DNA from 2 places in the Ectobacillus soli genome. Region 2 is predicted to be linked to the other one. Evidence: riboswitches for the same ligand, from Rfam matches in the RefSeq annotation. Region 2 holds a riboswitch; the other holds the start of a gene.
The links. Region 2 has a riboswitch for thiamine pyrophosphate ahead of thiC (phosphomethylpyrimidine synthase ThiC). Riboswitches for the same ligand answer to the same signal wherever they lie in the genome.
Positions count from the first base shown of each region.

Region 1 (3,357 bases), on a different contig from region 2:
CCTCCACATCATGCGTAATAAATACTATCGTTTTGTTCCATTTCATCCATTGCTCATATAACCATTCCTGTAAGCTTAATTTCGTGATTGCATCTAATGCGCTGAACGGTTCATCGAGCAGGAGAATGTTGTTTCCTGTTAAAAATGTACGAAGAAAGGATACACGTTGCCGCATTCCACCTGACAAATCCTTTGGGTATTTGTTTTCATAGCCTTGCAATCCAAACTTCTCTAAATATTCGATTACTTTTTCTTGTGCTTTCTTTTTCTTCATTCCTTGGCATTCAAGCGAGATGGCTGCATTTTCTAAAATACTTCGCCACGGCAGCAACAAATCAGATTGGGGCATATAACCAACTGCACGGCTTCCGCGACTAACCGTAACATCTTGGATTGTGATACTTCCTTTATTTGTCTCTTCAAGTCCTGTAAGTAGCCTAAAAATAGTACTTTTCCCACATCCACTCGGTCCGATAATACTTATAAATTCACCCTGTTCAATCTGAAAATCCAAATCTTGGAGTATATTCTGTTTTTCTCCGTCATACGCAAACGAAACGTTATGAAAGCGAATGATGTTCTGCAAATCCCCACATCTCCTTACGGTACGCCATATCCCAGAACAAATATTCAAAACGACTTGTATTGATAAATATCTCTTCTAAACGAAGCAGCTCTTGTTTACTTTTACCTTCCGCGATTTCATTTAGCAAATCAATCATCCAAATGCAAAGTTCCCCGTACTCACTTGAGCTGTAGCCGCGAATCCACTCCCCATAAAACGGATGATCTACACTACCAGCAATTGCACTTAAGCGCTTTCCTATTTCCCAATAGCTCCACATACAAGGAAGTAAGGATGCAACCAACTCTGCAAGCGTCCCGCTTTGAGATACGGAAAGCATATAATGGGTATACGCTAAATTCATAGATGCAGACTTCGCCTCATCTAACTCCTGTAGATTGATTCCAAGACGCTGTGCATATTGCCTATGCAAGTTCATCTCACCATTTAAAATAGAGTCAATTTGCTTTGCAAATTTCCCCATAACAGTTGGGTCTGTTGCTTTTACAACTCCTAGAGCATATACCTTCGCATAATCTAGCAAGTACAAATAATCTTGGATGATATAAAATTGGAATTTACTACGATCGAGTGTACCGTCACCAATACCCGTAACAAACGGATGTTCATAAATTACTTTCCATACTGGCTTTGATCTCTCATATAGTTCATCACAAAATTTCACGAAAAAATCCCTCTCTCTATTTAATAACTCTGCTTGGCATACAAAAAGCCGCTTCTCATAAAGAAGCGGCTGTAAACAATGGATACTATTCATCGTCATACATCACTTCCCTTCGCTAGCATTACCTAGATCAGGTTCATAAGGGTTAAGGCAGTCGCCTCTCTCAGCTCATTTCGCACCCCTAGTGAAAAAGATATACACAAATAAAAAAGCCCAATTATTCACGACAGGAAAGTGGGCATTAATTTCATCGTCCGTTTGCTTTCCTCCGCTAGAATTATCTAGATCAGGTAAAAAGGGTCATGGACTTAAGGTCTCCTCTCAGCCGGCAACACCAGCTCCCCTAGCAATCTCATTAAATTGTGAACTTATTGTAACATTACGTTGCTTTTCCTGCAACTGTTTTACCTTGTAAGAACAATAGTTGGAAAAAATAACAGGTATTTCGTTCACCATCTTATCAAATCATCTAGTTTTTTAAGTACTATTATACGATTCGTTCTTGATTGCGAACTGTCAATAGTACTTTGTTACATTTTTATGATATTTTTTTGTTATTTTTATAAACAATAACAGATAAATGTTAAAAATAACAAAAACTATTATAAATATATTGAAAAATCATTAAATTAATAGAATAATATATATAGATGATAGTCATTTTAATTTATAACTACCTCATTTTTATATATAGCTCTATATGCAATTATTATTATAATAGGAGGAATTGCTATGAACGCTAGAACTCTTTTCGTTTCATCCGTTGCACTAGCTGCTTTACCATTCATTGTAGATTCTGTACAAGCAAGCAGTAATACTGCTGGAACTGTAAATGCAACCTATTTAAATGTTCGAACCGGTCCTAGTACAAATGATAGCGTAATTGGTGCCTTACCAAATCAAAGCAGCGTTACCATTCTAGGAGAAAGCGGTAATTGGTACAAAATTCAATACAACAATCAAGTTGCTTATGTAAGCAAAGATTATGTTACAGTTTCTTCTTCCAAATACAAAGTAACAGCAGATTCACTACGTGTTCGTAGCGGCGCAAGTACCAGTTCTTCTATTATAGGAATGTTAGGTAATGGGGATGAAGTTACAGTAGAGTCTGAAAATAATGGCTGGTGCAAAATTACATATAACAATCAGGCTGCCTATGTAAGCAAAGCTTTTCTCGCTTCCTCTAATTCTTCCACTTCATCTTCTGTTCAATCAACTTCTACATTTTATGTAAATGCAGATAGTTTACGTTTCAGAACAGGACCTGGAACAAACTATAACATTATTGATGTATTATCAAGTGGTCAAAAAGTAGAAGTAACTGGTCAATCCGGAAGTTGGTATAAAGTTCGTTACAACGGAAATGATGGATATGTTTCTAAAGATTATCTTTCTACTTCACAGAATGTAGCTACTTCTAGTTCTACTTCCACATCACAAGCTTCTTCTATCTTACATTGGCCTGCTTCTGGTGGAATTGTTACGAGTGATTTCGGTCCAAGATGGGGTAGCATGCACTATGGTGTCGATATTGCAGCGCCAGGAAATATCCAAATTCTTGCCGCAGCTTCCGGTACGGTCAGCCGTTCCTATTATTCTACAAGCTATGGTAATGTTGTATTCCTTACTCATCACATTAATGGACAACTTTACACAACCGTATATGCTCATATGAAAAATCGCTATGTAAGCGAAGGTGATACGGTCAGCCAAGGTCAAGTTCTAGGTTACATGGGAAGCACCGGAGAAGCTACAGGACAGCATTTACACTTCGAGCTTCACAAAGGAGAATGGAATTTCGCAAAATCAAATGCCATTAATCCTCTTCCTTATTTGCAACATTAAAAGTAGGCATTTATACAAAGCCTATTCGGAGGTTCGTTTGAATGAAAGATATACCTATATTTTTAGAATTATTATCCTTATTCGGACTTATTTGCTGTCTGTTTATCTTTAATGCAAGTCTTGCTTTTTTAATTATCTTAGTCTCATTTGTATCGTGTGAAATTTTTATGGAATGGCTTCAATTAAAACTTGCATCTTGGTTATCCATTACATACAAATTATCATATATAATTGCAGTCGGCATTGTAGCTATTAAAGAAAA
Region 1 covers NZ_JBGJZM010000001.1:2,327,392-2,330,748, forward strand. Annotated here, with positions in the region: gene ACAN53_RS11760 (ABC transporter ATP-binding protein) at 1-586, opposite strand, end outside; gene tenA (thiaminase II) at 561-1,250, opposite strand; TPP riboswitch at 1,341-1,443, opposite strand; TPP riboswitch at 1,497-1,605, opposite strand; gene ACAN53_RS11770 (SH3 domain-containing protein) at 1,983-3,095, shown strand; gene ACAN53_RS11775 (hypothetical protein) at 3,137-3,357, shown strand, end outside.
Region 1: linked by a shared signal. The riboswitch ahead of tenA (thiaminase II) and the one ahead of thiC (phosphomethylpyrimidine synthase ThiC) in region 2 are both predicted to bind thiamine pyrophosphate.

Region 2 (3,357 bases):
CCTCTAGTGGGAGGCTTCTCGTATTTCACTTAACAATCATTTTTACTTTTACAAATGTATGATGTACCTGTAATTATGGTAAAGATGGAGTGCTAGTCCATACTGGAATATCTGACCGAACAATTACAATTGACCTTGCTAAATTAAAACGGACGCGTTATTCCATTGGTGTTGCAGAATCCCTTAAAAAAGTATCAGGAATGATCGGAGCGCTCCGCGGCGGTTATATGAATGTGTTTGTAACTACAGGAGAGGCAGCCAAATGCATTTTGGAACAGACAGAGTAACACCTTGTTTTCTCTTCTATTATTTCCCCATTCCTGTAGGCTATTCTTTGATTGATTTGCATACATCATTTCCAATTTAGGAGCCACTTACCTAGAATCTCTTCTTCGCTATAGCAAATAATAAAAGTGAAAATAGTTCACGATGAAGGAGGGATTTAGTGAGGAGTTTTTGTTTTTTTTCAAAAATTGCGGTTCTTTCTATTTTTGTACTTGGGGTAAGTGGCTGTGGATATAATGCAAACACTGGAATGAACAATGCAGCCGACAATCGACAAAATATGCCTAGAAATGAGTTGGCACGTCCAGGTATTGATGGTGATAATGTACCAAAGCATGAATACATGCGCTCTAACACAGGTGGAGGATATATAACACCAGTTCCAGTTGCCTATTCTCCTCAAAGTGGTTCGAATACAGGATTATGTCCATGTCAAAATCAAGGAAATGCTATAGCACCAAAAGCACCAACGCCGAGCCAGACACCACCGACACCTTCTAATGCTGCAGTTGATAGTATGGAGGCGAAGGTTGTTCAATTAACAAATGATCAGCGACGTAAAAATGGACTTCCTGATCTTCAACTGGATACTACATTGGCCAGTATGGCTCAAGAGAAATCAAATGACATGCTTAATAAAAATTACTTTTCGCATACCAGCCCAACGTATGGGTCACCTTTTGATATGATGAAAATATTTGGGATTACGTATTCTCATGCTGGTGAAAATCTTGCAAAAGGACAACGCTCCGCAGAGGAAGTTGTACAAGCTTGGATGAACAGCACAGGTCACCGTGCTAACATTTTAAATGTGAACTACACAAAGATTGGTGTTGGTCATTCGTCAAGTCAAGACTATTGGTCACAAGAATTCATTGGGAAGTAAACCACTCACTGTCTTTGCGGATTTAAATATGGAAATGTAGAGTTAAATTATTAATCATTTAAAGATCAGTAACGTATAGAGAAGGACCATTCTACGATAGTAGAATGGTCCTTTTGCTATTTAGTGCTCTACCAAGCTGCTTACCGGGACACTTTGCTCTGCATCTGGCTCATGTAGAGGATAGATCCGAGCCATGGAATTATCATTTACTTCCTGGATATAAACGGGAATTCCATCAAAGGTAACGTTTGCCATAATGGGTGAAGATGCAATCTGTTTTGCTCGTTGATTGTTCAAACTTGTTGCCTCCTTGTATATCGGATATAGAAATCAGTCTAGTTTTTGAGGTTTAGTATGGATGTATACGTAGAACAACTTTTTCCTTATGTTAAAAAGTTATTCATATTGTTTATGTTGAAAATACTATTTCCTTTTTCTGAAAATTATGATATGTTTTACATGCAAACTTAATAGTAATACGTAAAGCTCTACTAGGGGTGCCCAATTGCTTGGACTGAGAAAAGAATGCGTAAATTCTTTGACCCTTTGAACCTGATCTGGATCATACCAGCGTAGGGAAGTAGTACGAAGGCGTCTTCTTTTGTTCAGCACGCCACTACTTTTTGACGATGAATCAGGTTCTGTGTATACAGAACCTTATTTTATTGTCTTTCCTTTACTTGATTGCCACTCAATCAAGCGGAGAAACTATGCTGTAGCTCCTAGGTCACAAAGCCATTTTAAGGAGGAAGTTACATGCAGAAGCAAGATGTAAACGTAGAATTAAAATCACAGTTTATGGGAAGTAAGAAAGTGTACGTGGAAGGTTCCAGAGGAGATATTCAAGTTCCTATGAGGGAAATTGAGTTAAGCCAGACGGTTACGTCCTTCGGGGAAGAAGAAAATGCTCCTGTTCGTGTATATGATACGAGCGGTCCTTACACAGACATAGATTGTGATGTTGACATTAGAAAAGGACTTCCGAAATTACGCAAACAATGGATTTTGGAACGTAATGATGTACAGACGTGTGCAGGGAGAGAAATCAAACCTGTAGATAACGGATACACAGAAGATGATATTCGTGCAAATCTTGAATGGTTTCCAAATCGAACGACAGCACCGCTACGGGCAAAAGAAGGGCAAAATGTAACGCAAATGCATTACGCAAAGCAAGGCGTGATTACCTCTGAAATGGAGTACATTGCGATTCGTGAAAATATGGATCCGGAGTTTGTTCGGGATGAGGTAGCAAAGGGACGAGCCATTATACCAGCAAATATTAATCACCCAGAAAGTGAGCCAATGATTATTGGACGTAATTTTCTAGTCAAAATAAATGCGAACATTGGGAATTCTGCTGTTAGTTCCTCAATCGAGCAAGAGGTTGAGAAAATGACGTGGGCTACAAGATGGGGCGCAGATACGATTATGGATCTATCAACAGGTAAAAATATTCATACAACGAGAGAGTGGATTGTTCGCAATGCTCCTGTTCCGGTTGGTACAGTACCTATTTATCAGGCACTTGAAAAAGTAAATGGCGTAGCAGAGGATTTAACATGGGATGTATACCGAGATACATTAATTGAACAGGCGGAACAAGGCGTCGATTACTTTACGATTCATGCTGGGGTTTTGTTACGCTATGTTCCGTTAACTGCAAAACGCACAACAGGGATTGTATCCCGCGGTGGTTCCATTTTGGCACAGTGGTGTCTAGCGCATCATCAAGAAAACTTCCTATACACACATTTTGAAGAAATATGTGAAATCTTAAAACAATACGATATTTCTGTTTCACTTGGAGATGGATTACGACCAGGATCATTAGCTGATGCCAATGATGAAGCACAATTTGCTGAGCTTGAAACGTTAGGAGAGTTAACGAAAATCGCATGGAAGCATGATGTACAGGTTATGATTGAAGGTCCAGGTCATGTGCCCATGCATAAGATTAAAGAAAATATGGATAAGCAGCTTGAAATCTGTCAAGAAGCACCGTTTTATACATTAGGACCGTTAACAACTGATATCGCACCAGGATATGACCACATTACATCAGCCATCGGCGCTGCAATGATTGGTTGGTTTGGAACAGCAATGCTTTGTTACGTAACGCCAAAAGAGCATCTCGGATTGCCAAATAAAGATGATGTTCGGGAAGGCGTCATTACTTACAAAAT
Region 2 covers NZ_JBGJZM010000002.1:493,235-496,591, reverse strand. Annotated here, with positions in the region: partial or broken gene ACAN53_RS14220 (sugar-binding domain-containing protein) at 75-287, shown strand; gene ACAN53_RS14215 (CAP domain-containing protein) at 446-1,171, shown strand; gene ACAN53_RS14210 (H-type small acid-soluble spore protein) at 1,292-1,468, opposite strand; TPP riboswitch at 1,655-1,767, shown strand; gene thiC (phosphomethylpyrimidine synthase ThiC) at 1,928-3,357, shown strand, end outside.